DNA from 3 places in the Sphingomonas sp. GW821-FHT03E12 genome. Region 2 is predicted to be linked to each of the others. Evidence: predicted binding sites of a transcription regulator. Region 2 holds the regulator's gene; each other region holds the start of a gene.

Region 1 (7,452 bases), on a different contig from region 2:
AAATCACTCACTTATGTTCTTCCGTCACGGCCGAAACGGACCGCCGGTGCTTGAGGAGGAAGCTAGCGCAAGGCGGGGACATCGGCAAGGCGAGCGACCGGCAGTGCAAAACCGGCCCGAACCCTCTTGACCAGCCCAGTTTCTCCTCCTAATTGCCCCCGCCTGACTTCGGTCGGTGATGCCCGATCCTCTAATGGTAAGAGAGCGGACTCTGACTCCGTCAATCAAGGTTCGAGTCCTTGTCGGGCATCCAATTCTCTACAGCACCAGATCCTAGGCGCGCATACAGGCTTCGATCTGTCCTGCGGAACGGCGTGCCAGCGTCGATCGCCAGCGGTGGAAACCCGTTCGGCGGGCGCCGTTGCGCTTGCGGCACGATCCGGCGCGCGATATAAAGGTGGCGTCCACGGGGAGTCCGTGGATTTACATAGCGATCGAGGGAGCCTCGAATGCACGATATCGATTTCGGCGTCTTCATTGGACGCTTCCAGCCGCTGCACGCCGGCCACGAACATGTCGTTCGCCAGGCACTAGAGCGGGTCAAGCATCTCATCGTCCTGATCGGATCTGCCAATGTCGCGCGCGATCCGCGCAACCCCTTCACCTATGAAGAACGCGCCGCGCAATTCCGCAGCTGCTTCGCGTACGAGATGGCGCAGGAGCGCCTGATCGTCGCGCCGCTGGACGATCATCTCTATTCCGACACCGCCTGGGTGACCGCGGTTCAGCGCCGCGTCAACGCGCTGGTGCTTGAGGTCGGCAACAGCCATGGCCACCGTAACCTGGGGCTCAACGACTTCAAGGTCGCGCTGACCGGCTATGGCAAGGACAGCAGCAGCTTCTACCTCAAGCTGTTTCCCGAATGGGACAGCATCCAGCTCGACAGCCAGTTCGGCACCTTCAGCTCGGCCGATGTGCGCCAGCGCTATTTCCAGCGGATTCCGGAGGTTCCCGCCTCGATCCTGCCCGGCGCGGTCGCCAAATGGCTCGACGAGTTCAAGCTGGGCAGCAGCTTTGCCCAGCTGCTCGCCGAGCGGGAATATCTGGACGACTATCCGAAACAATGGGGTCCCGGCCCCTTCGTCACCGCCGATGCGGTCGTCGTCCAGTCGGGCCATATCCTGCTGGTCGAGCGCGGTCGCCTGCCCGGCAAGGGGCTGCTCGCGCTGCCCGGCGGGTTCGTCAATCCGGACGAGCGCATCCGCGACGCCGCGATCCGCGAGCTGCGCGAAGAGACGGGCATCGCCGATGCCAAGGGTCAGATCCCGCCGGCGATGCTCGCGAGCTTCATCGAGGATCACCGCACGCGGGTGTTCGACGCGCCCAACCGTTCGCTGCGCGGACGGATCATCACCCACGCCTTCCTGTTCCGCCTGCCTGAGCGGCGGCAGCTGTTTCGCGTCAAGGGCGGCGACGATGCCGCGCATGCCCGCTGGTACCGCATCGGCGACCTGACCCCGCCGATGCTGTTCGAAGATCACTGGTCGATCATCGAGGAGATGGCCGACCTGTGACGTCCGCGTGCCGGGGAGTCCGGCGCGCGATCATCCCGTGAGGAGTTCACGATCATGACCAACATCATTCTCGCTAGCGACAGCTATAAGCAGAGCCATTTCCTGCAATATCCGCCGGAGGCACGCGCGATCAGCGCCTATGTCGAGGCACGACCCAATCCGTTCAGCGACCGGCTGATCTTTCTCGGCCTGCAGACCTGGCTGATCGACATGCTTGGTCGCCCTGTTACGCACGCCGATATCGACGAAGCCGAGGACATCTGCGCCGCGCACGGCGTTCCGTTCAACCGTGCCGGATGGGCGGCGATCGTCGACCGGCACGGCGGCTGGCTGCCGCTCGAGATCCGCGCTTTGCCCGAGGGCATGGTGGTGCCGACCGGCGTCCCGCTGGTCGAGCTGGTCAACACCGACCCGGATCTCCCCTGGCTGACCACCTTCGTCGAAACCGCGCTGCTGCGCGCCGTCTGGTATCCCAGCACCGTCGCGACGTTGAGCGCGCAATGCCGCGCGGTGATCGGTGCGGGGCTGGAGCAAAGCAGCGACGATCCCGCCGGCCAGCTGCCCTTCAAGCTGCACGATTTCGGCGCGCGCGGCGTCTCCAGCGGCGAAAGCGCGGGGCTTGGCGGGATGGCGCATCTCGTCAACTTCATGGGCACCGATACGATGGAAGGGCTGGTCGCCGCGCGCCGTTACTATGGCGCCGGCATGCCCGGCTTCTCCATCCCGGCGGCGGAGCACAGCACGATCACCAGCTGGGGCCGCGACCGCGAGGAGCTGGCCTATCGTAACCTGCTCGACCGATTCGACGGCGAGGGCAAGATCGTCGCCGTGGTCTCCGACAGCTACGACCTCGACCATGCGGTGAGCGAAATCTGGGGCCGGCGCCTGCGCGACGCGGTGCTGGCGCGCAAGGGCACGCTGGTGGTTCGGCCCGACAGCGGCGATCCGGTGGAAACGCCGGTGCGGACCGTGCGGAAGCTGTGGGAGCTGTTCGGGGGAACCGTCAATGCCAAGGGCTATCGCGTCCTCGACAGCCATGTCCGGGTGATTCAGGGTGACGGGATGAATGTCGAAAGCATCGCTCAGCTGGTGCAGGCGATGCTCGACGCCGGGTTCGCGATCGACAACATCGCCTTCGGCATGGGCGGCGGGCTGCTGCAACTGGTCAACCGCGACACGCTGCGTTTTGCGATGAAGGCCAATGCCATGCGCGACGCCGACGGCATCTGGCATGACGTCAGTAAGACCCCGGCGACTGATCCGGGCAAGGGAAGCAAGGCCGGGCGACAGGCCGTCATTCGCCAGCCGGACGGAACGCTTGCGGCCAAGCGCCGGGACGAGATCGCGCCGGACGAAGACCTGCTCGTGCCGGTATGGCGCGATGGCGAGCTATTGGTCCGACACAGCTTCGATCAGCTCCGCGAGCGCGCCAGCTGCTGGTGACAGCCCGGGGTGAAAGCGCCGCCGGACCACTCCGGCGGCGCCCAAACCTCACTCCGACGGGAAGCCGCGGCGCTTGAACAGCGCCTTCACATCGGGATCGCGGCCGCGGAAGGCCTTATAGGCTTCCTTGCGGTCGGTTTCGTTGCCGGTGGCAAGCAGGATGGTGCGGAACTTGTCGGCGACGGTCTTGTCCCAGACATTGCCCGTCTCGGTGAACGCCGCCCAGGTGTCGGCATCCATCGTCTCCGACCAGAGATAGCTGTAATAGCCCGCCGAATAGGCATCGGATGAGAAGAGGTGATTGAACTGCGGCAGGCGGTGCCGCATCACGATCTCCTTGGGCATCTTGAGCTCGGCCAGCGCGTCGCGCTCGAACGCGTCGGGATCGGTCACCGGCACGGTGCGGTCGTGCAGCTTCATGTCGACGATCGCCGAGGACAGATACTCGACCGTGCTGAAGCCCTGGTTGAAGGTGTCCGCCTTCTCGATCTTCGCGACCAGCGCCGCCGGGATCACCTCACCGGTCTTGTAATGCTTGGCGAAGCGGCTGAGTACGTCGGGCGTCAGCAGCCAGTTCTCGTTCACCTGGCTCGGATACTCGACGAAGTCGCGCGGCGTGCCAGCAAGGCCCGGGTAATAGACGTCGCCGATCAGGCTGTGCAGCGCATGGCCGAACTCGTGGAACAGCGTCGTCGCGTCGTCGAGGCTGATCAGCGTCGGTTCGCCGCCGCCGCCCTTGGTGAAATTGTTGTTGTTCGACGCCAGCACGATCTGGTCGCCCTTGATCCCCGAACGGGTGCGATAGGCGGTCGCCCAGGCGCCCGAGCGCTTTCCGGCGCGCGCGAAATTGTCGAGGTAGAAGACGCCGACAGTCTTGCCGAGGCGCGTCACCTCGAACGTGCGGACATCGGGGTGGAAGACGGGGATCGTACCCGTATTCTCCTTGAACTGCAGATCGTAGAGGCGGCCCGCGGCGTAGAACATGGCGTTCACCATGTTGTTGAGCTCGAGATAGGGCTTCACCTCGCTCTCATCGAGGTCGTACTTCGCCTTGCGGACCTTCTCCGAATAATAGCGATAGTCCCAGCCCTCGATCGTGATCTTGGGTCCCTTGCCCGCCGCGGCTTCGGCATCGGCAAGCGCCTGCATGTCGGCGACTTCCTCGATCGCGCGGGCGCGCGCGGCTGGCCACACCGACATCATCAGCTTCATCGCATTGGCGGGGGTTTCCGCCATCGTGTCGTCCATGCGGTAATCGGCATGGGTCTTGAAGCCGAGCACCTTGGCGCGCTCCTGGCGCAGCTTCAGGATCGCGGCGATGCTGGCGTTGGTGTCGTTCGCGTCACCATTGTCGCCGCGGTTGATATAGGCCTTGTAGACCTTCTCGCGCAGGTCGCGGCGGGTCGAGTACATCAGGAACGGCTGCATCGACGAGCGGGTGTTCTTGACCGCCCATTTGCCCGCCTGGCCGCGTGCCTTGGCCTCGTCGGCAAGGCTCGCCTTGAAGCTGTCCGAAAGCCCGGCGAGGTCCGCCTCACTGTCGAGGAAGATCGCGGTCTCCTCATCCGCCAGCACCTTGCGGCTGAAATCGGTGTAGAGCTTGGCCAGCTCGCCGTTGATGCGCTTCACCTCTGCCTTCTGCGCATCGTTGAGCAGCGCACCCGAGGTCACGTAACCGCGATAGCTGCGCTCGAGCAGGCGCAGCTGCTGGGGGTTGAGGCCCAGCGTCTGGCGCTTGTCGTACAGCGTCTTCACCCGCGCGAACATCTTGGGGTCGAGGCTCATCTCGGTGAAGAAGGCCGAGAGCTTGGGGCTCCACTCGGCGGCGATCTTCTGCACTTCGGGGCTGGCGAGGTTGCTGGTGTAGACACCCCAGACCGGGAAGACACGGGCCAGCGCACTGGTGTTCTTCTCCGACGCCTCGATCGTGTTGGCGAAGGTCGGCGCAGCGGGATTGTCACGAATCTTCGCGAATTCAGCGCGCGCCTCGGCCATCCCCTTTTCGAAGGCGGGGCCGAACATCGCCGGCGTCACCTTGTCCCATTGGGGAACCCCGTCGAACGGGCCGGGCCATTTATTGAGCATCGGCGCCGGATCGGCCGGAGCGGCAGCGGGAGCCGGAGAAGTCTGAGACATCGAACTGGCCTGTGCTGTAGTGGCAAGGAGCGAGACGGTGGCGAGCAGGATCGCGCCGGTGACGGGCTTCATCAAATTCCCCCAGGATCAGGTGTGATAGGCAGATGATACGCACCCGCATTTGTCATTGGCAAGCGGTTGACTCCACCTACCAATGGAACAAAATAGGAACAATTCGTCCCGAGTCGGAGTATCGAGGAAGGCATCATGGCCGATCCCGCCGTCATCAGCCAGCTGCGCGAGACGTTGCGCAGCATCGAAGGGAGCGGCTTTCGCCGCCGCCCGGTGCTGCCGTTCGGGCTTGGCCGGCTCGATGCGCGGCTGGCGGACGGCGGCCTGCGGCTTGATGCGCTGCATGAGGTGGCGGCAGCGACGCCGGACCTTGGCGACGATGCCGCCGCGACACTGTTCACTGCGGGAATCGCGGCACGCGCATGGGGGCCTGTGCTGTGGGTGGTACGGCGACGTGATCTCTTTGCCCCCGGCCTTTATCAGGTCGGCCTGGCACCCAAGCGCGTCCTCTATGCCGAAGCAGCGGACGATGACGAGTTGCTCGCGATCATGGAGGAGGGCCTGCGCCATCGCGGGCTTGGCGCGGTGGTGGGCGAGGCACGGCGCGTGACGATGCCGGCGACGCGGCGGCTGCAACTGGCCGCCGAGGGCGGGCGCACCATCGCTTTGCTGATGAAGCGGCATCCCCGCCAGGCGGGCGACCCGCTGAGCGCGCCGTCGGCGGCGGTGACGCGTTGGCGGGTGGCGTCCGCGCCCTCGGCGCCTCTGCCGGTGGAGGGCGTGGGACGTGCGCGCTGGCAGCTCGCCCTCGCGCGGCAAAAGGGGGGCGATCCTTTCGATATAGAGGTGGAGGCGTGCGATGAAACGGGTCGCTGCGCTCTTCCTGCCCCAATGGCCGATCGAACGGCTGTGGCGGGCAGAAGCGCATCCCGGCGCGCGGCCTGACCCCGCGTCCGCCATCCCCCCGGTGCCCGCCAGCCGCAAGCCCGCGCGGCATCAGGGCCATTGGCGTCCCGGCGCGCGCTGGGCCGGGGATACGGACGCGACGGTACGCCCGCTCTCTCGCCGTGCAGATCATGCCCCCCGCCTGACTTCGATCCGCAGCGGCAGCCGGATCGAGATCGCCGCGCTCTGCCCCCACGCGCAGGCGCTGGGACTGCGGCCCGGCATGGCGGTGACGCAGGCGCGGGCGCAAGTGCGTGGACTCGATATCCGCCCCGCCGATCCCGAGAGCGATCTTGCAGCACTCCGCCGCCTTGCCATCCTCGCAGCACGGCGCTGGTCGCCGGTGACGGCGCTGTCGGGGCACGACGGGCTGTTGCTCGACATCAGCGGTACCGCGCATCTGTTCGGCGGCGAGGAAGCGATGGTCCGCCGCATCGTCCGGTTGCTCGCGCGCGCAGGCTTCACCGCACAGATCGCGATTGCTGACACGGCAGGCGCAGCCTGGGCGTTGGCACGTTACACGGCGCACCCGATCCTGCTCTGCCCGCCCGGGGGACAGGCCGAAGCGCTTGCCGACCTCCCCGCCTCGGCGCTGCGGATCGATGCAGCGGCGGTCGAATTGCTCCAGCGGCTCGGCATCAGCCGGATCGGGCAACTGACCGACCTCCCCCGTGCGCCGCTGGCCCGCCGGTTCGGTGCGGCGAGTGTGTTGCGACTCGATCAGGCGCTCGGCGACATGCCCGAACCGCTCGATCCGGTGGTGCCGCCCGAAGCGATCGTCGCCCACCAGCGCTTCGCCGAGCCGGTCGCGACCGCGGAGGCGATCGAACACTGGCTGGGCGTCCTCGTCCCCCGGCTGACCATTGCGCTGGAGGCCGAGGGGCTGGGCGCGCAGGCGCTGGAGTGCATCGCGGACCGGGTGGACGGCGTGCCGCAACGCATCCGCGTCGGCCTTTCCCGGCCAAGCCGCGATCCCGCGCATCTGCTGCGCCTACTCAAACGCCGGATCGAGGATGTCGAACCCGGATACGGTATCGACGCCATCGCTCTGCATGTCCGCCGCGCCGCGCCACTCGGCCCCGAGCCGGTAGTCGAGCGGCTGGATGAGGAAACCGCGCCCGACCTAGCCCCGCTGGTCGATACACTGGCAACGCGCATCGGCCTGCGGCGAATGTGGCGGATGCGCGCAGTGGAAAGCGACGTGCCCGAGCGCGCGGCAGCGCGGACAGCAGTACTCGACCCGCCCGAACGCAGCGGTGCACGACCGAAGATCGACGATGTCGGGCAGCTCGACCGCAGCCCCGCACTGCATCCCTGGCATCCCGAATGGCCCAAGCCCGCGCGGCTGTTACGCCGCCCAGAACGGCTCGATCATGTCGTCGCCGAGCTGCCCGACCATGCC
Region 2 (7,452 bases):
CCGCCGCGGCGATTCGTGACGGCCTGGTCAAGAAAGGCGACGTCCTGTCGGTCGCACGCGTCGCCGGAATCATGGCGGCGAAGAAGACCAGCGACCTCATTCCGCTCTGCCACCCGCTGGCGCTGACGAAGATCACACTCGATCTTGTCCCTGACGCGACCGGGGTCACCGCGACCGCAACCGTCGCGCTGACCGGCCGGACCGGCGTCGAGATGGAGGCGCTCACCGCGGTCTCGGTCGCGCTGCTCACCGTCTACGACATGGCCAAGGCGATCGATAAGGCGATGCGGATCGAGGATATCCGTCTCGTTTCCAAGACAGGCGGCAAGTCCGGAGACTGGGTGAACCCAGAAGGTTAATTTTCACTCCACCCTGCTCGCTCAGACATTCTTGAGGGGCAAGCGCGCACGGTCCTCCCGACAAACGGGTGGGGATCCAATGACACTTCCGGCACGATCAGCGATCTTCTCGCTGTCCGGCGAGCTAGACGCTGCACCCGGTGCGGTCGAGGATGCATCGCCTGCAAGACTGCTGCTCGGCAGCGCGGGCGAGCGGAACTGTTTCGTCCACCGCCTCACATCGGCCGGCGCATCGCTCACCGTCTCCGGCCCGGTCAGCAACGGCGCACGCGCGACGATCGAGCTGCCCTTCGGCCTCGCCGCCGACGGATCGATCGTCGGCGACGATCCCGACGCGGTCGCCTTCCGGTTCGATGAACCGCTCGACGTCGTGGGCGCGCTCGCCCGCTGCCTCGCGGCGCTTCCGGCCGAGCGGCGCCAGATGCCGCGTATCGAGCTGCGCCACCGTCTCTGCGTGCGGCACAATGGCCAGGTCGATTTTGCCTGGACGCGCAACCTCTCCACCGCCGGCGTCGGTGTCGAGACGCGCGCGGTGCTGACGCCCGGCGAGCAGGTCGAGTTGACGCTCGACGGCCTGCGCCCGATCCAGGGTGAGGTGCGCTGGACCGAACGCGGTCAGGCCGGCATCGCCTTTGTCGAGGAGCTCGGCTGGCAGATCCTGATGCCCTGGCTGCGCAAGATCGCGACGCGCCGCCCCGGCCCCAATGGCACTCCGGTGCAGGAATATGCCCCCTCGGCGCTGGGCGCGGTCAAGGATGCCCTCAAGCTCGATATCGCCACCCATGTCCGCTCGGGCGCCAATTGGTGGAATGCGCAGCTCAATACGCTCAGCAGCACGCTCACCGAGTTCGAAAGCGCGACCGAATTCGCCCCGCTCTCCTCGCTCTGGCTTTCGCTGCCTGGAATAGGCGGCTGGCCGATCCGGGTGATCGAATGCCACGGTGCGCGGCACGTCGCCGAATTCCGCATCGCGCTGCGCCCGCATGAGATGGCGCGGCTGACCGAAGCGGCACGCCCGGCGCGCTGATCCTCTCGACCCAGCCGCCGCCGCGCGGTACCCCCGCGGCGATGGACCACCTTCTTCCCGTCGCCGAAGCCCAGCACCGCCTGCTCGCGCTTGCGTCCGCGATTTCGGTGGAAGACATACCGCTCAACGAAGCCTGCGGCCGATGGGCCGCCGCGGCCGTCACCGCCTTGCGCACGCAACCAGAGCAGCCGGTATCGGCAATGGACGGCTATGCGATTCGCTTCGCCGATCTGCCCGGCCCTTGGGACGTGACCGGCGAAAGCGCCGCCGGCCGCCCGTCCGCGGGCATCGTCGCCGCACATCAGGCGGTACGCATCTTCACCGGCGCCGTCCTGCCTGACGGTACCGATACCGTGCTGGTGCAGGAGGAAGCGCGGCGCGAAGGCAGCCGTCTGCACCTCGACGGCGACGGACCCGCCGGCAAAGGCCGCAATGTCCGCGCGGCCGGGCTCGATTTCCGCGCGGGTGAAACGCTGATCTCCGCTGGTGAGCGTCTGACCCCCGCCCGGATCGCACTCGCCGCGGTCGCCGGCCATGCCACCCTGCCCGCTCGCCGCCGCATCCGCATCGCGATCGCCGCGACGGGCGACGAGTTGCGCACGCCCGGCGAACCGCTCGCCCCCGGTCAGTTGCCCGAGAGCAACGGCATGATGCTCGCCGCTATGCTGGCTGGGCTTCCGGTCGAGATCACCGACCTCGGCATCCTGCCCGACCGGCACGATATCCTGGCGGCGACCTTTGCCGGGGTCGGCACCGATATCCTCGTCACCACCGGCGGCGCATCGGTCGGTGACCATGACCTTGTCCGGCCCGCGCTCCTGGCGGCTGGCGCGGACATCGATTTCTGGAAGATCGCGCTCCGCCCCGGCAAACCGATGATGGCGGGGAAACTTGGCGCCACAATGGTGCTGGGGCTGCCCGGCAACCCGGTCTCCGCCTTCGTCACGGCGCAGCTCTTTCTTCTCCCGCTCGTCGCGCATCTCTCGGGCGCTGCCGATCCGCTGCCGCGGATGCGCACCGCAACACTCGGCGAACCGCTCCCCGCCAACGGACCGCGCGCCGACTATCTGCGCGCCGCGCATCGCGACGGACGCGTCGTCGCCGCCGCAATCCAGGACAGCTCGATGCTCCGCACGCTCGCCCGCGCGGACTGCCTGATCGTGCGCTCGCCCCACGCGCAACCCGCGCAAACCGGCGACTCGGTGGAAATCCTGCCTTTCTGGTGAAGCTCCGCCTTGACATCATACAAGAACAAGGCGTAAACGTTCCATGTCTGTTCCAGATGGAGAACGTCCGATGCTTACGAAGAAGCAGCATGAGCTGATCTGCTTCATCGCCGACCGGTTGAACGAGACCGGCGTCTCGCCCTCGTTCGAGGAGATGAAGGACGCGCTCGATCTCAAGTCGAAGTCGGGCGTCCACCGGCTGATCTCCGCACTCGAGGAACGCGGCTTCCTGCGCCGCCTGCCTAATCGCGCGCGCGCGCTCGAAGTGCTCAAGATGCCTGAGCGTGCCGAGCCCAAAAAGGCCGCCCCCGCCAAGGACAATGTCGTCACGCTCGCTCGCCCCGCGCCGCAGCCGGCCCCCGCAAACGATGTGATCGAGATTCCGCTGCACGGCCGCATCGCCGCGGGCGTGCCGATCGAGGCGCTGGAAGGCTCGACCATGCTCCCGGTCCCCGCCGCCCTGCTCGGCTCGGGCGAACATTACGCGCTCGAGGTCGCCGGGGATTCGATGGTCGAGGCCGGGATCTTCGACGGCGACTATGCGCTGATCCGCCGTCAGGAGACGGCCCGCGACGGCGAAATCGTCGTGGCGCTGATCGAGGACAGCGAGGCGACGCTCAAATATTTCCGCAACGAAGGCAGCATGGTCCGGCTCGATCCGGCCAACCGCGCCTATGATCCGCAGCGCTACCGCCCCGATCAGGTGCGCGTCCAGGGCCGCCTCGCGGGCTTGCTGCGGCGCTACTGAATGCGAAGGGCGGCTGCGGCCGCCCTTTCCATTGATCATGATTTCGGACCTGCCAGGCCGTACTGCAGCCCTGCGCCTTTACCTTCCAGGTAATTGAGCGCGCGCCTGCCGTGCCTATCCTGCATGCGTCCACCCAGTGACAGGAGAGAGCAATGACCACCCTTGAAGGCGGCTGCCATTGCGGCGCGATTCGTTACACACTGACCGGCGATCCGATGCATCACGCGCTGTGCCACTGCACCGACTGCCGCCGCGCATCGGGCGCGCCGATGGTCGGCTGGGCGATGTTCCAGGAGGACGCGCTCAGCGTCACCCGGGGCGAACCACAGGAATATGCCTCATCCGAACATGGCCGCCGCTATTTCTGCGGCACCTGCGGGACGGGCCTGTTCTACCGCAATGCGGAGAACCTTCCCGGCATCGTCGATACGCAGGTCGCAACGCTCGACGATCCCGACGTGATCCCCGCCGGCGCGCACATCCAGGTCGCCGAGCGCATCGGCTGGATGAAGGATATGCATAATCTTCCGGAGTTCGCACGCTACCCGGGGATGGAGTAGCGCGACGTCGCGATGGAGGCGAGCGCTCGACCGAACCTCCCTCGATCACACGCGGATTTCCCCCTCCATGACGGCGACGCACGCGCCACGCAGGGTCGCGACAATGCCTTCCGGTGAACGGCGTGCCTCGACGTCCAACAGGCTTGGCCTGCCCATTTCGACACCCTGATGGATCAGGAAGCGGGCTTCATCGCTATCCGGCTCAAACGACAGCAGCAGGCAGGCAAGGGGCGCGTTCGCGCTTCCGGTGGCGGGATCTTCCCACGTCCCGGCCAACGGCGCGAACATCCGGGCGCGAAGGGCGCGCCCCTGCTTGCAATAGACATGGACCGAGAATCGGTTGCCCAGATGCGGATGGGCAGCAAGCGCCGCCCTGAATGCCGCAAGATCGGGGGCACAGCGTGCGAGCGCGTCGCTGGTCAGTTCCGCGATGACATAGGGGTTGCCGTTCGATGCGACGATCGGCGGATGCGTTGCGGTTACGACGTCGCCGGTCTCCAACCGCAAGACCTGCGTGATGACATCGACCGCAATTGGCTCACCGATGCTCAATGGTTGCGGCGCCGCGATCGTGGCGGCAACGGGCGTACCCTGGGCATCCCGCTCGATCCTGACGCGGACAAGCCCGGCGGGAATCTCGAACGTCGCGTCTGTCAGGCCGGGTTGTTGACCGGCGAGAACGAAGGCGGTGCCGACCATCGGGTGCCCTGCAAAGGCCATCTCCGCCGTGCGGTTGAAGATACGGACACGCGCCGTGTTCACGGGATCGGCCGGTGGCAGGATGAAGGTGGTTTCGCTGAGATTGAACTCGGCCGCCACCGCCTGCATCGTCGCGCTGTCGAGCGCTTCGCCTCCCATCACCACGGCGAGTGGATTCCCACCGAAGCGCTGGTCCGTAAAAACATCAGCAGTGAAGAAGGGCAATCTGGGCATGTACGACTCCAATCCGCTGCATGATTGACACGCATTTCGTTGATTGGCAAACTATCGAATATGACCGACGCAGAGCTGTTCCGCGCCCTGGGCAACGATCGCCGCCTTCAGATCCTGGCCTGGCTCAGGGAACCGACCGCGCATTTTCCGCCACAGCGGGACGGTGACCTGATCGAAGATGGCGTATGCGGTCAGCTCATCGCGGAGAAGCTCGGCATCAATGCATCGACACTCAGCGAACATATGCGGGTGCTGCAGGGCAGCGGTCTGGTGACGCCGAAGCGGATCAAGCAATGGACATTCTACCGTCGCAATGACGCTCGGCTGAAGGCGCTCGCTTCGATCGTCAACGGGATTTGAAGGCGTGGTGATGTTCAGCCACATAACCGTCGGCGTCAGCGACCTCGATCGCGCGGCTTCCTTCTACGATGCGCTGCTGATCCCACTCGAGCTTGCCCGGCGTCCAGTGACGCCCGATGGCGGGCCGCCATCGCTGTGCTGGCATAAGCCGGGCGCCAGCCTGCCCCGCTTCTACACTTATCTGCCATTTGACGGAGAGCCGTGCTCGCACGGCAACGGCAGCATGGTCGCCTTCCTCGCTCCCTCGCCCGAAGCGGTAAATCTCGCCCATGCGCAGGCCCTGCGTCACGGCGGGACCGACGCGGGAGCTCCTGGGCCGCGCGAGCATTACGGGCAGGGCTATTATGGCGCCTATTTGCGTGATCCTGACGGCAACAAGATCCACATCGTCCATCGGCCGGAGGCATCGTCAGTCACGCCTTGATCGCGGGTCACTGCGTCCCGCCCGAACGCGTTGCCGCCACCCGCTCCGCCTCGATCCACGGATGCCGCGCCCCTGCCCGCCGTACGGTCCGCACCTCCGGCGTCGTGCCCAGCATGATCGCCACCCCGCCGGTCTTCGCCAGCATCGCCCGATCGAGCTTCAACCACTTCGGCATACATCCTGGCGGCAGGCGGCGGTCCGAGACCAGGATATCCACCGAGCGGCACACCGCAATCATCTCCCGCCACGGCACCAGATAGCCGCTCCGCGTCGCCGCGACCCGCCAGCGCCGCCCCTCACGCTCGATATCGATCAGGCACAGATCGGGGCTGCACCGCGCACCCAGCTGTTCCGCCAGCGCGGGCAGTTCAGCGTCCACCCCGCCACTCTCCGCCATCATGTCACGCACATAGTCGCCCGCCCGGTCGCGCAGGATGGCAATCTCCCCGCCCGGCATCCGCAGCGCCAGGTGCCGCCCGTCGCCCGTCACCAGCAGATCCGGCATCGGCGTCGCGAGCGCCCACACCGCTCCCACCGCCACCGGCATCAGCCCTGCCAGCCGCACCCGCGTCTTCCACAGCGCGAACCACAATCCGCCCGCCACCATCAACGCATAGGCACCGCCCGGCATTCCCGGCAGCATTGCCAGCGCTCCCGGTGCATTCGCCGCGGCATGCGCAAGGCCGAGCAGCAGCCATAATGCCCGCTCGGTGAGCCACCAGAAGGGCGCACCAAGCCCGATAAGGTCGAAGAACAGCGCCGCCGCCTCCAGCGGCATGATGACGAAGGTGGTGAGCGGGATCGCGACGATGTTCGCGAGCGCGCCATAGACGCCGGATTTGTGGAAGTGGAACAGCGCGATGGGCGTCAGCGCGATCTCCACCACAAGTCCTGTCAGCAACAGCGATCCGACACCCCGCGCAACCCTGCGTGCCCAGCCCTCCTCGCGCCGCTCGAACCAGCCGCGCACGCGCCGGCTCTCGTGCAACGCGACGATCGCGGTCACCGCCGCAAAGCTCATCTGGAAGCTCGGCCCGATCAGCGCCTCGGGCCAGAGCAGCAGCACGACCAGCGCGCCGAACGCCACCAGCCGCAGCGTAATCGCCTCGCGCCCCAGCATCATCGCCGCCAGCACCAACAGCGCCGCGATACACGACCGCACCGTCGGCACCTCGGCGCCGGTGAGCAGCGTATAGCCCACCGCCGCGACGCCCGCCGCGCCCGCTGCGATCACCGGCAATGGCCAGCGCAGCGCTAGGGCCGGACTGAGCGCAAGCAGCCGCAGCACCAGCAGCATCGTCGCGCCCACCACCGCGGTAACGTGCAGGCCGCTCACCGACAGCAGATGCGCCAGCCCCGATCGCCGCAGCGCTTCGCCATCCGCTTCGGATATCGCCCCGCGGTCCCCCGTCACCAGCGCCGCCGCGATCCCGCCCGCGCTCCCCTCGACCTGGCGCTGGACATGCGCCGTCAGCCGCTCGCGCAACCCGCTCTTCGCCTCGCCCGGCGCGACGATTTCGACCGGCGCAAATCCCCGCCCACTCGCCCCCAGCCGGTCGAACCACGCTACCCGTTCGAAGTCATAGGCACCGGGCACCGCAGGGGGTGCGGGCGGCATCAGCCGCGCGCGCAGCCGCACCACCGCGCCGCGGCTCAGCCCGGCGGGCACGTCCTTCGCATCGAGATTCACGCGCACGGCGGGAGGCAGGCCCGCCCCCGCCTCGGGCGCGATCCGCACGCGAACCATCTTCCGCGCCGGGAGCTGTTCCACGCGCTCGACCTTGCCCTGAAATGCGACGATCGCCGGCCGCGCCA
Region 3 (7,452 bases), 230 kb from region 2:
TTCGCCCCGCTCGTCGCCATGATCGCAGACCGGATCGGCGAGCCGGGCGGTGGGATCGACCTGACGTTCGACAGCCTGCTCCTCGCGCTCGTGCTGTTCGTCCTCGCCCGCGTCTTCCGCCACGGCACGGCGATGCGCGACGATCTTGAGGGGACGGTGTGATGGCGATCAACGTGATGCTCGACGATCTGCTGCACGAACGCCGCATGACCCTCACCGAATTTGCCGAGCGGATCGACCTGACCCTCGCCAATGCCTCGATCCTCAAGACCGGCAAGGCCAAGGCGATCCGCTTCACGACGCTGGAGGCGATGTGCCGGGTGCTGGACTGCCAGCCCGGTGACCTGCTCCGCTACGAACCCGAATCTTGACCCCGGCCCGAATCTTGACCCCGGCATCGGGCGGTCCTATGTGACCGCCCGAAGGCCACGTCCTTCCCCTGCATTGCGCAGGCTCCAAGTCCGGGACGGCCCGGCAGCTTTAGTCAAGGAAGCTGTCATGCCCTGGATTTATCTCACCGTTGCCGGCCTGCTCGAAATCGCCTGGGCGTTTCTGATGAAACAGTCCGACGGGTTCACCAAGCTCGGCCCCTCGATCGCCACGCTGGTCACCATGGCCGCAAGCTTTGCCTTGCTCTCGCTGGCGATGAAGTCGCTGCCGCTCGGCACCGCCTACACCATCTGGACCGGCATCGGCGCCGTCGGCGCGTTCGTCGTCGGCATCGCGGTGCTCGGCGAACAGGCGACGCCGATGCGCATCGTCGCCGCAGCGCTGATCGTCGGCGGCCTGGTGCTGATGAAGCTCTCGTCGCAGAGCTGATTCCCAAAAAGAAGGAGGCCACGCCCTCCCCTGCCCAATTGCAGGTCCAAGACCGGGACGGCCCGGCACCCCTTTCATCCAAGGAGTGCCCATGCCCCCTGCGCTGCTCGAATGGCTGCCGATCCTGTTGTTCCTCGGCGTCGCGCTATTGCTGTCGCTGGGTTTCGTGCTCGCGCCGATCGTCGCGTCGCGTTTCACCGGCACGCACCAGCCGACGCCGGAAAAGCTCACCGAGTATGAATGCGGCTTCCCCGCGTTCGAGGCGCCACGCAAGGGGTTCGACGTCCGCTTCTACCTCGTCGCGATCCTGTTCATCATCTTCGACCTCGAAGCGGCCTTCCTCTTCCCTTGGGCGGTCAGCGTGTTCGATGTCGGCTGGGAAGCCTGGATCGGGATGATGATCTTCCTCTTCGTGCTCACCTGCGGGCTGATCTACGAATGGAAGATGGGCGCGCTCGACTGGGAATGATCGCGTTCAGGACTTCCAGCCGATCGACTTGAAGAAGCGGTCGGACGGCCACCTCTTGTCGTTCTTGTAGTGGCGGACCGAATAGGACAGCCATTTATTGCCGACAATCATGTTGCGCGACACTTCGACCTGGGTGCGATCGTTGCCAAAGGTATCATATGTCCGCACGACCTCGACGCCACGCATGCCCGGCAGCAACATCTCCTCTGGACGCAAGGGACGCTGGCTGATCAGCGTCGCGCCGCTCAGCGCATCGCCTCCGGTCGACGTGAACTCCCTGAGCTTCGCATCGACGTCATAGGGTTTGTCGGCAATCACCGCCTGCAGGAAGAAAAAGGCCTCCATTTCGAAGTCGGCTTTGCGAATGGTGCTGTTGAGCTGGATCACGCGGCCTTTGGCGACATCGGTCCATTCGTCGAACCGCTCGGGCGTGCCGGGCAGCTCGGCAGTCAGCCCCGTCGGCTGGCTGTAGCGCTGCCATGTCGTCTGCGCGACGGCCGGCGCCGCAGTGATCGCTACGGCAGCGAATAATCCCCAAGTCCGCATATCCATTCCCCCCAAGAACCGATCACGCGAGCCTAGGACAAGCATTGAGAACGGCAAGGGAAATCCGCCAGCGCGTTCACCGCCCCAGCATATGCTCGACGAACCCGCCCAGGTTCTTGAAGCCGGTCAGCGCAACACTCCCTTCCTTGCCTTGCGCGGCGGGGGCGAGCGCGCGGGTGAAGCCGAGCTTGCCCGCTTCCTTGAGCCGCAGCGCGCCATGCGCGACCGGGCGCACCTCGCCCGACAACGCGATCTCGCCGAACACCACTGCGTCGGCCGCAACCGGCCGTTCGGACAGCGCCGACACCAATGCCGCCGCCACGGCAAGGTCCGCCGCCGGATCCTGGACGCGATAGCCGCCCGCGATGTTGAGATAGACTTCGCTGGTCGAGAAACTGAGCCCGCACCGCGCCTCCAGCACCGCCAGGATCATCGCCAGCCGCCCCGAATCCCAGCCGACCACCGCGCGCCGCGGGGTCGCCCCTGAGGCGAGCCGCACCACCAAAGCTTGGATCTCGACCAGCACCGGCCGGGTGCCTTCGAGCGCGGGGAAAACCACCGTCCCGGTTACGCTCTCGTCGCGGCTGGTGAGGAACAGCGACGATGGGTTGCCGACCTCGGCCAGCCCTTCGGACTGCATCGCGAACACGCCGATCTCGTCGGTGCCGCCGAAGCGGTTCTTCACCGCCCGCAGGATGCGATATTGGTGGCTGCGCTCGCCCTCGAACGCCAGCACGGTATCGACCATATGCTCGAGCACGCGCGGCCCGGCGAGGCTGCCGTCCTTGGTGACATGGCCGACCAGCACCACCGCCGTCCCGCGCTCCTTGGCGAAGCGGATCAGCTCCTGCGCCGATGCGCGTACCTGGCTCACCGTTCCCGGCGCACCCTCGATCAGGTCGCTGTGCATCGTCTGGATCGAATCGATGATCAGCAGCCGCGGCGCCGCGGCTCCGCCCAGCGTGGTCAGGATATCGCGGACCGATGTCGCCGCCGCCAATTGGACGGGCGCATTGCCCAACCCCAGCCGCCGCGCGCGCAGCCGCACCTGATCGGCCGCCTCCTCGCCCGAAACATAGGCGACACCAAGGCCTTGCAAGGCCATCTTGGCAGCCGCTTGCAGCAACAGGGTCGACTTACCGATCCCGGGATCACCGCCGATCAGCGTGGCGCTCGCCTCGACGAAACCGCCACCCAGCGCGCGATCCAGCTCGGCGATCCCGGTCGGCATCCGGTCGGGCAGCGGCACATCGGTATCGAGGCCGGACATCGAGATCATCCGCCCGCCGCCCTGCAGATTATGCTTGGCCTGGAACGGCGTCACGACGGCGCCGGCATCCTCCACCAGCGTATTCCAATCCCCGCAATCGGCACATTGCCCCGCCCATTTGGACGACACCGATCCGCATTGCTGACAGACATAACGCTTCTGAAGCTTGGCCATGTGGCCCGCTTAGCAGCAGCGGAACGAATTAGGAACAGCGTTTCGTTTCCCGCACGAATCCTTTCCGGCCGAACTCAACGGTATCGATCCGCAGGATTAGCTGATGGGGGTCGTGGACGTCTGGCTTGGTGATTACCTGATGCCGCGCTGTTCAATGCAGCTTCGCTGCTCAGCCGCATTCCATTGCGCGGCCACTGCATGAAGCCCAACCGATAACAGCGGCAAGGCGAGAGCAATCACAAACTTTCCGGTCTTCGGGGCAAGCTTCAGTCTTCCCATGAAAACTGCGTTCGTGAAAAACGCGACAACGATGCAGACCTGCGTGAAGATGTAAAACCAGCTCACCGGTTCGCATGGAATCGCCGTGCTAAGAAGCAGCCACGCGACCGAGGCGAGACCCGCGAGAAAGAAGGTGAAGCTCAGCACCGTGGCAAAGGCGGGAACTAGCCAACGTTCAAACATGCTGCCGACCTGCTTGCTGTGGGTGGTCCGGGGCAAACGCTTACCACAAGAGGCAGGATTGGAAATCGCCCCTATCGCGTCTCCCGATAATTCGCCTCCTGCATCTTGATCCATCGGCTCTTCAGCGCGCCCGGACGGTCCGGGTAGCGTTCCTCCCGAAACTCCGCCCCTTCGATCCGGTCGATGCGGAAGCTGCGAAAGTCATTGCGCAGTTCGCACCACGCGAACACCATCCGCACCGCGTCGCGATAGCCGATCAGGAAGGGCCAGATCGTCCGCCGCGACCGCCGCCCCTCGCCATCGCCATAGGCCAGGTCGAGCTTGAACCCGCGTCGGCACCACAGGCGCAGCTGGGCCATGTCGATCGGCTCGGGCTGCTCCTCTGCCCAGCGCGGCGGCGTCGCGACCACCGGCTCCAGGATCAGCGCGCGTAGATTCTCGGGCACGGTGGCGGCAAGCTTGGCGAGCAAATCCTCGGCGGCGCGCGCCAGCACGCGATCACCCTGCGCCTTGACCCATTGCGCGCCCAGCACCGCGGCCTCGACCTCATCGGTGGTCAGCATCAGCGGCGGCAGATCGAACCCGCTGTCGAGGACATAGCCGATCCCGGCCTCACCCCGGATCGGCACGCGCTGCGCCATCAGCGTGGCGATATCGCGGTAGATGGTGCGCTTCGACGTCTCCAGTTCCTCGGCGATCGCATCGGCGGTGACGGGACGGCTGTGGCGCCGCAGCAGCTGGATGATCTGAAAGAGACGGTCGGCGCGGCGCATGGGGCGATCCTTACATCTGGTCCGCCGTCACCCCGATCTTGTGCCGGGGTCCACCTTGCCGCGCGCTATGTACATCGAGCCTCTTGCCCCTCGCGTGCCGCCTCGGTGGACCCCGGCACAAGGCCGGGGTGACGGATAAGTCAGGCTGCTTCGCTGCAACCTCAATTTCAACCCTACTGCCATACTGCTGACAGCATGTTGGCAGCAGGGTGGCAGTAGCAGGGTTTCAACGACGGCGACACCCGCCGGCCGGAACCTGAAAGGACAGCGCGATGATCACCTTCTACCACTCGCCCGAAACCCGCTCGGGGCGCACCATGTGGCTGATGGAGGAAAGCGGTCTCCCCTTCGAGACGCGCTATGTCACGATCGAGCATATGGACGGCCGCGGCGCCATCGATCCCGCCAACATCCATCCCGATGGCCGCGTGCCCGCGATCGTCCATGACGGCGTGGTGATCTCCGAGAGCTACGCCATCGCCATCTATGTCAGCGACCTCGCCCCCGCATCGAACCTCGGCGCGCCCGAGGGCTCGGATGAGCGCGGTCCCTTCCTCGCCTGGCTGCTGTGGCTCGCAACCGAGATGGAGCCGTCGGTCTTCGGCCGTCTCTATGGCGGTGGCGACGGCAATCCGCGGACCGAACGCAACTACAAGCAGGTGATCCAGCGCCTCGAAACCGCGCTCGCCAACGGCCCCTATCTGATGGGCGATCGCTTCACCGCGGTCGATGTGATGGCCGGCGCGACGATCGCCTGGGCGCGCCACGCCTTTCCGGAGAGCGCCGCGATCGACGCCTGGCTCGCCCGCATCGCGGACCGCCCGGCGCACCAGCGGGCGTGCGAGAATGATGCGGAGCGCGTCGCCGCATAGGGCCACCACCCTCGAGGATTGATGCGATGCGGTGAGATGGCGTGGGTGGACGGGCGAACCAACCGCCGCCGCACGCTATCTTGCCGCCCCGATCGCCTGAATCGCGATCCCAGCGCCCAGGTGCAATTGCGGCGACACGAACACCCCTCGTGCCGGGCGGTGCTCGCCCAGCCGCACGGCATAGCCGCTATTCACGCGCGGCCAGTTGGCAATGTCGGTGACATAGATGCTCACGCTGACCAGCCGGTCGAGCCCGCTCCCCGCCGCCTCCAGGATTGCCGCGACATTGTCGAGCACCACGTCGCACTGCGCCTCGATCGTCTCGGGAATCGATCCGTCCGGTGCAATCGGCAGCTGCGCGGCGACGAAGATCAGCCCGTTGACCGCGATCGCCTGACTGTAATGCCCTTGCGGCACCGGCGCCGCATCGGTCAGGATCGGGATCAACGCATTCGTCTCGTCCGGCATCGTCACAGCTTCAACTCGGCGGAAATGGCGGTCACGATGCACGCCGGGCTGCCCCGCAAGGGCGCCCGCGTGAGGGCACCGGCCTGGTGAAATGCAGTCATCCTCATTCGCTCACCCCGCCTTGGTCACCTGCAAACCGCGCTGCACCGTCGGGCGCGCAAGGCCGCGCTCGAGCCATGCAGCAACATTCCCGAAATCATCGAACCCGACCAGATCGCGCGCCTCGTAGAAGCCGATCAGGTTGCGCACCCAGCCGAGCGAGGCGATGTCGGCGATCGAATAGTCGTCCATGATCCAGTCGCGGCCTTCAAGCCGCCCGTCCAGAACGCCCAGCAGCCGCTTGGATTCGTTGACGTACCGCTCCAGCGGGCGTTTGTCCTCGATCTCCCGCCCGGCGAATTTGTGGAAGAAGCCGAGTTGCCCGAACATCGGCCCGAGGCCACTCATCTGCCACATCAGCCACGCGATCGTCTCATAGCGCTGGGCCGGATCGAGGAACTTGCCCGTCTTCTCGGCGAGATAGATCAGGATCGCCCCGCTCTCGAACAACGGCAGCGGCTTGCCGTCCGGTCCGTTCGGATCGATCAGCGCCGGGATCTTGCCATTGGGGTTGAGACTCAGGAATTCGGGCGTCTTCTGGTCGTCGGTCGCGAAACTGATCACATGCGCTTCATAGGGCAGCCCCGTCTCCTCCAGCATGATCCCGATCTTCACCCCGTTCGGCGTGTTGAGCGAATAGAGCTGGATGCGGTCGGGATGCTGCGCCGGCCAGCGCTTCGTGATCGGGAACTGCGACAGATCGGACATGCGAGGAGCCTCCTGCGTTGAGGCGGCGAGATAGTCATGCCACATTCGCTGCGCTATGGGCGCGGCGATGAAAGCTTCCGACCTCCGCGTCGCCCTCTTCAGCGGCAACTATAACTATGTCCGCGACGGCGCCAACCAGGCTCTGAACAAGCTCGTCCGCCATCTGCTTGATGCAGGCGTGCAGGTCCGCGTTTATTCCCCCACCACCGACACGCCCGCCTTCCAGCCGCAAGGCGATCTGGTCAGCGTGCCGGCCTTCGCCATGCCCGGCGGGCGCGGCGAGTATAAGGTCGCGTTCGGCCTGCCCAAGGCGCCGCGCACCGATCTGGAAGCGTTCCAGCCCAATCTCGTCCATGTGTCGGCGCCCGAGTTCCTCGGCCACGCCGCCGTCGCCTGGGCGCGCGACAACGGCATCGCCAACGTCGCTTCACTCCACACGCGGTTCGAGACCTATCCGCGCTACTATGGCATCGGCTTTCTCGAGCCATGGCTGATCCGCCGCCTGACGCGCTTCTACAACAAGTTCGACCGCGTGCTGGTGCCAGGCAATTCGATCGCCGACCTCATCAAGGGCTGGGGCGTCCGCAGCCCGATCGGCATCTGGTCGCGCGGAGTCGACCATGCCCGCTTCAATCCGCAGCGCCGCGACGACGAATGGCGCCGCGGCCTCGGCATCCCCGATGACGTGCCCGCGATCGGCTTTCTCGGCCGCCTCGTGCTCGAAAAGGGGCTCGACATCTTCGCCGAGGTCGCGCGCGAGCTGAAGCGCCGCGAGGTGCCGCACCGCATCCT

Evidence for each region. The regulator LexA, encoded in region 2, represses DNA repair genes until DNA is damaged. The targets are predictions, from matches to a motif close to GTTCCNCNCTTGTTCT.
Region 1: a site for LexA is predicted at 5,250-5,265, ahead of AC07TU_RS01630 (ImuA family protein). Genes of this name have one in related genera too.
Region 3: a site for LexA is predicted at 3,299-3,314, ahead of radA (DNA repair protein RadA). Genes of this name have one in related genera too.

The regions. Positions count from the first base shown of each region.
Region 1 covers NZ_JBWKUF010000001.1:363,343-370,794, forward strand. Annotated here, with positions in the region: tRNA gene AC07TU_RS01610 (tRNA-Gln) at 180-253, shown strand; gene AC07TU_RS01615 (bifunctional nicotinamide-nucleotide adenylyltransferase/Nudix hydroxylase) at 450-1,514, shown strand; gene AC07TU_RS01620 (nicotinate phosphoribosyltransferase) at 1,569-2,957, shown strand; gene AC07TU_RS01625 (M3 family metallopeptidase) at 3,006-5,165, opposite strand; gene AC07TU_RS01630 (ImuA family protein) at 5,301-6,050, shown strand; gene AC07TU_RS01635 (Y-family DNA polymerase) at 5,965-7,452, shown strand, end outside.
Region 2 covers NZ_JBWKUF010000004.1:325,310-332,761, reverse strand. Annotated here, with positions in the region: gene moaC (cyclic pyranopterin monophosphate synthase MoaC) at 1-359, shown strand, start outside; gene AC07TU_RS14810 (PilZ domain-containing protein) at 439-1,386, shown strand; gene AC07TU_RS14805 (molybdopterin molybdotransferase MoeA) at 1,428-2,612, shown strand; gene lexA (transcriptional repressor LexA) at 2,683-3,360, shown strand; gene AC07TU_RS14795 (GFA family protein) at 3,513-3,920, shown strand; gene AC07TU_RS14790 (PhzF family phenazine biosynthesis protein) at 3,966-4,853, opposite strand; gene AC07TU_RS14785 (ArsR/SmtB family transcription factor) at 4,914-5,213, shown strand; gene AC07TU_RS14780 (VOC family protein) at 5,224-5,637, shown strand; gene AC07TU_RS14775 (ComEC/Rec2 family competence protein) at 5,645-7,452, opposite strand, start outside.
Region 3 covers NZ_JBWKUF010000004.1:556,412-563,863, reverse strand. Annotated here, with positions in the region: gene AC07TU_RS15880 (DUF2975 domain-containing protein) at 1-162, shown strand, start outside; gene AC07TU_RS15875 (helix-turn-helix domain-containing protein) at 162-371, shown strand; gene AC07TU_RS15870 (DMT family transporter) at 499-819, shown strand; gene ndhC (NADH-quinone oxidoreductase subunit A) at 911-1,288, shown strand; gene AC07TU_RS15860 (hypothetical protein) at 1,295-1,834, opposite strand; gene radA (DNA repair protein RadA) at 1,911-3,278, opposite strand; gene AC07TU_RS15850 (hypothetical protein) at 3,411-3,740, opposite strand; gene AC07TU_RS15845 (helix-turn-helix transcriptional regulator) at 3,812-4,513, opposite strand; gene AC07TU_RS15840 (glutathione S-transferase family protein) at 4,786-5,385, shown strand; gene AC07TU_RS15835 (RidA family protein) at 5,461-5,853, opposite strand; gene AC07TU_RS15830 (glutathione S-transferase N-terminal domain-containing protein) at 5,965-6,660, opposite strand; gene AC07TU_RS15825 (glycosyltransferase family 4 protein) at 6,728-7,452, shown strand, end outside.